3 regions of the Streptococcus sp. SN-1 genome follow, and region 3 is predicted to be linked to each of the others. Evidence: predicted binding sites of a transcription regulator. Region 3 holds the regulator's gene; each other region holds the start of a gene.
The links. The regulator Rex, encoded in region 3, represses fermentation and respiration genes when NADH is low (regulators of the CRP and FNR family bind a similar motif). The targets are predictions, from matches to a motif close to TTGTGAANTANTTCACAA.

Region 1 (2,268 bases), 970 kb from region 3:
AAGCAGAATTCTTCAAGAAGTGCTTTTTCTTTTTTGTTTACAAAGTAAGTGTGATATGATTTGAACTCTGCTACAAATTCATCATAAATTTCTTTATCAATGATAACCGCTTGTTCAGATGCACAGACCATACCATTATCAAATGATTTAGACATAACGATATCGTGTGCTGCTTGACGGATGTTTGCTGATTTTTCAACATAAGCTGGAACGTTTCCGGCACCTACCCCAAGAGCTGGTTTACCACATGAGTATGCAGCTTTAACCATGGCATTACCACCTGTTGCAAGGATTGTTGCAACACCTTCGTGGTTCATAAGGGCACTTGTTGCTTCCATAGATGGTTCAGTGATCCACTGTACACAGTTTTCAGGAGCTCCTGCTTTAATCGCAGCATCACGAACGATTTGAGCTGCGTGAGCTGATGATTCTTGAGCTGATGGGTGGAATGCAAAGACGATTGGATTACGAGTCTTCAATGAAATCAATGCCTTAAAGATCGCTGTTGATGTTGGGTTTGTTGTAGGAGTAATACCACAGACAACACCAACCGGTTCAGCGATGAGAGTCAATCCTGTTACATCGTCTTCTTCGATAACGCCAACTGTCTTAGTGTGACGCATGTTGTTTACTACATGTTCACAAGCAAACAAGTTCTTAGTCGCTTTATCTTCAAATACACCACGTCCTGTTTCTTCAAAGGCATGTAAAGCCAATTCTCCGTGGGCATCCAAAGCTGCCACTGACGCTTTAGCTACGATGTAGTCAACCTGTTCTTGGTCGAGTTTACGCATTTCCTCAAGAGCAACTAGAGCTTTTTGCACCAAACCATCGACATGCTTTTCAGCAGCGAGTTTCTTTTCTTCTGGTGTCACAGTTTTTTTATCAGCCATATTTTCCTCCATAGCTTTCAAGGATTGATATCCTTTGTTAATTTTTTCACAAGTTTATTATAACGCATTATTTCAACTTTGTAAACAGTTTCATAAACATTTCACAAAGAATTTTTTATTGTTTGTGAATTTTTTCCCATTTTCTTTACTTATCGAGTTTTTTCTTTAGAGTTTGTGAAATTAATTTTAAATATTTTTTTATTTCACAAGCTTGATTGGAAGAGGAGCTTGGAAAGAGATAGATTTTCTAGTAAGCGCTTACTTTTAGGTACTAACAATACCTCCTTTGATAAGGAGGCTTTATTTTTGTTGAAAAACGCCTTGTTTAAAAGTCCCTTCATAAACAACTTCTTGTTCTGTTGTTAGTTTTCCTTTTCCTTCAGCTTGACCATTTACAAAATCCCCTTCGTAGGTCCAGCCTTCTTTGGATTGAAAGGTACCTTTTCCGTTGAAGGCTCCATTGCTGAAACCACCTGTATATTGGTCTCCATTTTGGAAGGTAATGGTTCCTTGACCATTCATTTTACCTCGGACAAGACTGCCGTCATAAACAATCGTTCCATTATCGAGTTTTAAGATGCCTTTTCCGGGAATATTTAGAAAAAAGACGAGTACAGCACAAAAAACAATCGTAACTACTGCCAAAAGCTCTAAACGTTGACGAGTCAGATAGACACGATACTTTTCGTAAAAATTCTTAAGATTTTCCATCCTCACTCTCCTTCTCTAAACGTTCTAACCATGCTTGACAACCCTCTTGAACACGCTGATAGGTTTCCTCAAAATCTCCTGTATACCAAGGATCTGGAACACTTTCAGATGCAAATGAGTAAATCTTATCTTGACAGTCTGCTGGACACATCTGACGTAAGTCAGAAACATTTGAAGCATCCATTCCGATAATATAATCAAAAACTTCAAAATCTTCCTTACTAATCTGAAGCGACGTTTTGGCTTTGTCATAGGGAATCTCATATTGTTGAAAAATTCCTTGAGTTCCCTTATGAATCGGATTACCATGTTCCCAAGAGGAAGTCGCTCGACTTTGGATTTCGTAATTATCTGTCATTGATTTCATAACAAACTCAGCCATAGGACTGCGACAAATATTTCCCAGGCAGACAAAGACTAGTTTTTTCATCCCATTTCCTTTCTTTTATAGAAAAACGGGAGTTAGTAGTCCCGTCTTATTTTTCAATTGCGCCTTCTAGTGAAGTTGTTTCTTTCATCGGTAATACTGTCTTGATAGCAGCTAGTTCAAAAGTCAAGTAAACTCCATCTACATCAAGAACGATCGTTCTCTTCTCAGTATCTACTTCATCGACTGTTCCGTAAAGTCCACCGATTGTAATCACTTCATAGCCTTTTTGTAGTT
Region 2 (2,268 bases), 990 kb from region 3:
ATGTAATTGACATAATAAATATCAAAAGTAATCTTTTAAGGAGGTCATTATTATGCCTAATTACGTTAAAGCGGATCAGTTTTTCTATCCATTTGGCATTCGTCGCGGTGGGTACTTAGAACTTGTTGATGGCAAATTTGGGAAACATGTGGATCAAATTCCTGAAGGAGCAGAGGTTCTTGACTATACTGGTTATAGCATTGCACCAGGTCTTGTGGATACTCATATTCATGGATATGCAGGTGTAGATGTGATGGACAACAACATTGAAGGTACATTGCACACTATGAGTGAAGGACTTCTTAGTACCGGTGTTACCAGTTTCTTGCCCACAACTTTAACAGCCACTTATGAGCAATTGCTTGCAGTCACTGAAAATCTTGGAAACCATTATAAAGAAGCAACAGGTGCTAAGATTCGTGGGATTTATTATGAAGGTCCATATTTCACAGAAACTTTTAAGGGGGCACAAAATCCAACTTATATGAGAGACCCGGGTGTTGAGGAGTTTCATTCTTGGCAGGATGCTGCAAAAGGGATGCTAAATAAGATCGCTATTGCACCAGAACGTGATGGGGTGGAAGATTTTGTACGTACTATTACAGGTGAGGGTGTGACAGTTGCACTTGGACACTCAGATGCGACATTTGAACAAGCTAAGAAGGCAGTTGATGCTGGAGCTAGTGTATGGGTACATGCCTATAATGGGATGCGTGGTTTAACACACCGCGAACTCGGTATGGTAGGAGCTATGTATGAGCTCCCACATACTTACGCAGAATTGATTTGTGATGGTCACCACGTAGATCCAAAAGCTTGTGAGATTTTACTTAAGCAAAAGGGGACAGAAAACATCGCTCTTATTACGGACTGTATGACAGCTGGTGGGCTTGAAGATGGTGACTATATGTTGGGAGAATTCCCTGTTGTAGTAGCAAATGGAACTGCACGTCTCAAATCTACTGGTAATTTGGCAGGTTCTATCCTCAAACTTAAAGATGGTATGAGAAATGTAGTCGAGTGGGGTATTGCAAATCCACACGAAGCGGTCATGATGGCCAGCCTTAACCCAGCAAAATCTGTTCATATTGACGATGTCTGTGGCCAAATCCGTGAAGGTTATGATGCGGACTTTATCGTATTAGATAAAGATTTGGAATTGGTAGCAACCTATCTAGACGGTGTGAAACGTTATCAAGCATAAGATATAAAGCAGGGGTTAGAGACTAGCTTCTGCTTTTTATCTATATTTCTTTACCGGTTAATAAAAAAGTTAAAAAAATCACAAAAAAACTTGAAGAAACAAATGAAAAGGCTTACAATTACATTATAAATAGTACAAATAAAAAACGGAGGAGTACTTTATGAAAGCCTATACTTATGTTAAACCAGGACTTGCTTCTTTTGTTGACGTTGACAAACCAGTGATTCGCAAGCCGACAGACGCTATTGTGCGTATCGTAAAAACCACTATTTGTGGAACAGACCTCCATATTATCAAAGGGGATGTTCCTGCTTGCAAAAGTGGTACCATTCTTGGTCACGAAGGGATTGGGATTGTTGAAGAAGTTGGAGAAGGAGTTTCGAATTTCAAAAAAGGCGACAAGGTCTTGATTTCTTGTGTCTGTGCCTGTGGTAAATGCTACTACTGTAAAAAAGGAATTTATGCCCATTGTGAAGACGAAGGGGGCTGGATTTTCGGTCACTTGATTGACGGTATGCAGGCTGAATATTTACGTGTCCCTCATGCAGATAACACTCTTTACCATACTCCAGAAGACTTGTCAGATGAAGCCTTGGTTATGTTATCAGACATTTTGCCTACTGGGTATGAAATTGGTGTCTTGAAAGGGAAAGTAGAACCTGGTTGTAGTGTGGCCATTATTGGTTCAGGTCCAGTTGGATTGGCTGCTCTTTTGACAGCTCAGTTCTACTCACCAGCCAAATTGATTATGGTGGACTTAGACGATAACCGCTTGGAAACTGCTGTATCATTTGGTGCGACTCACAAGGTTAATTCTTCAGACCCTGAAAAAGCCATTAAAGAAATTTATGATTTGACAGATGGTCGTGGTGTAGATGTTGCTATCGAAGCTGTTGGTATTCCTGCAACATTTGATTTCTGTCAAAAGATTATCGGTGTAGACGGAACAGTTGCCAACTGTGGTGTACATGGTAAACCAGTTGAATTCGATTTGGACAAACTTTGGATTCGCAACATCAATGTAACAACTGGTTTGGTATCTACAAATACAACTCCACAATTGT
Region 3 (2,268 bases):
ATGTACAAAATTTAGAAACTGCTTTTCTGGCAGAGCTAGAGGGAGTTCAATATTACCTGAATAGAGGCGAACACCATCTCCCTTATGTTCTCAATATTGGATTTCCTGACCAGAAAAATGACCTCTTACTCCTTCGTCTAGATTTAGCTGGAATTTCTATCTCTACTGGCTCAGCCTGTACGGCAGGCATTGTCCAATCCAGCCATGTTCTTGAAGCTATGTACGGAGCAAATTCAGAACGCTTGAAGGAATCCGTTCGCATCAGTTTGTCGCCACAAAATACCGTTGAAGACCTACAAACCCTCGCAAAAACCTTAAAAGAAATTATCGGAGGTTAGCCATATGGCATTTGAAAAAACCATTCAGTTAAAAAATTGTCGTTACGACTACACTCTTAGCCCTTCTGTTAAAAAATTCACCCTTAAGGACAACACCTTTTTTGAGACTAAGGTTGGTAACTATGAATTGACTCGCCTTTTGGAAAAAGTTCCGAACAGCGGTGAGGGATTCCAACTCAAAATCATCATTAACAAGGAACTTACAGGTGCTAAAATCAATATCACTGACAAGTTTGGGCTACGTCTAGTTGATATTTTCAAATCAGAAGACCACCACATTCATCAGGAAAAATTCTATTTCCTCATGGATAGCTTGGTAGAACGTGGTGTCTTTACAAAATCTGAAAGATAGGTCCCATATGTTTGAACTGACCTATAAGGATAACTATCATGTAGAGCGGACTCTCAAGTATGAAGATTATGAGGCTCTCATGCTGGCTCTGTCAGGATGTGTGACCCTACCAGATACACTTTATGTGACTTCTCTGACTTTTAATGGCCAGAAAGTTTATCAGGGTCTGGTCGGAGACCTCTACCGATTTCTATCACATGCAGATTTTTTACATCAAAACTAAGATTTTTCTTAGTTTTTTCTTGTTTTTGTTGATTTTTTCACAATGTTTCTATAAAATAGAAGAATAGAAAGGTTGTGATTTTGTGAAAGATAAACAGTCTGCTATTCCAAAAGCTACAGCGAAAAGACTCTCTCTCTACTATCGAATTTTTAAGAGATTTCATGCAGAAAAGATTGAACGTGCCAACTCTAAGCAAATTGCAGAGGCCATTGGGATTGATTCCGCGACCGTACGTCGTGATTTTTCCTATTTTGGTGAACTTGGTCGTCGTGGCTTTGGCTATGATGTCAAAAAACTGATGACGTTTTTTGCCGATTTGCTCAATGATAACTCCATTACCAATGTCATGCTTGTAGGTATTGGAAATATGGGCCATGCCCTTCTCCACTACCGCTTCCACGAACGTAACAAGATGAAGATTATCATGGCCTTTGACCTAGATGACCATCCTGAAGTCGGTAGCCAAACCCCTGATGGGATTCCTATTTACGGAATTTCTCAAATCAAGGATAAAATCAAGGATGCTGATGTTAAGACTGCTATCCTGACCGTTCCCAGCGTTAAGTCACAAGAGGTTGCTAATCTCTTGGTGGATGCTGGCGTGAAAGGAATTCTCAGTTTTTCACCTGTCCATCTGCATTTACCAAAAGATGTGGTCGTTCAGTACGTAGATTTGACAAGTGAACTCCAAACCCTCCTCTATTTCATGCGAAAAGAGGATTAGAAAGCGAACATCATTTTATGAAAAAACCAGTTATAGGGATTACAGGAAACGAAAAAACTCATCCAGATGATGACATCATGATGAGCTACGTAGCAAAAGGCTTTGTTGAAGGCGTTAAAGACGCTGGAGGGATTCCCATCATCCTACCGATTGGTGATCAAGAAATGGCTAGCCACTATATCAGTATGATTGACAAACTCATCTTGACAGGTGGGCAAAATGTTGATCCAAAATTCTATGGTGAACCAAAAACCATCGACAGCGATGACTACCATCTTCAAAGAGATATCTTTGAACTAGCCCTCATCAAGGAAGCTATTAAACAGAAAAAGCCAATTTTTTCTGTCTGCCGTGGAACACAACTCTTTAACGTTGCCATGGGTGGAACTTTGTACCAAGATATCGAAGATCACTGGCAGGATTGTTCTGCCGAGTACACAACCCAACGCTTAGTGACAGAACCAAATACCGTTCTCCGAGAAATCTATGGAGAAATCTCCCATATCAACTCCTTCCACCATCAGAGTATTAAGGATTTAGCACCTAACTTAAAGATTGCAGCTCATGATCCTAAGGATGGTATCATTGAAGCTGTCATGAGTACGGATGATGTCGCCTTTCTCGGTGTCCA

Region 1: a site for Rex is predicted at 928-945, ahead of adhE (bifunctional acetaldehyde-CoA/alcohol dehydrogenase). Genes of this name have one in related genera too.
Region 2: a site for Rex is predicted at 1,271-1,288, ahead of ACAM22_RS08885 (zinc-dependent alcohol dehydrogenase family protein). Genes of this name have one in related genera too.

What each region holds. Positions count from the first base shown of each region.
Region 1 is NZ_AP028929.1:1,889,538-1,891,805, forward strand. Features, by position in the region: gene adhE (bifunctional acetaldehyde-CoA/alcohol dehydrogenase) at 1-893, opposite strand, end outside; gene ACAM22_RS08750 (hypothetical protein) at 1,194-1,604, opposite strand; gene ACAM22_RS08755 (low molecular weight protein-tyrosine-phosphatase) at 1,591-2,034, opposite strand; gene yajC (preprotein translocase subunit YajC) at 2,081-2,268, opposite strand, start outside.
Region 2 is NZ_AP028929.1:1,912,213-1,914,480, reverse strand. Features, by position in the region: gene nagA (N-acetylglucosamine-6-phosphate deacetylase) at 53-1,204, shown strand; gene ACAM22_RS08885 (zinc-dependent alcohol dehydrogenase family protein) at 1,365-2,268, shown strand, end outside.
Region 3 is NZ_AP028929.1:924,504-926,771, reverse strand. Features, by position in the region: gene ACAM22_RS04155 (cysteine desulfurase family protein) at 1-338, shown strand, start outside; gene ACAM22_RS04150 (DUF1831 domain-containing protein) at 343-690, shown strand; gene ACAM22_RS04145 (DUF4649 family protein) at 698-913, shown strand; gene ACAM22_RS04140 (redox-sensing transcriptional repressor Rex) at 996-1,637, shown strand; gene ACAM22_RS04135 (gamma-glutamyl-gamma-aminobutyrate hydrolase family protein) at 1,655-2,268, shown strand, end outside.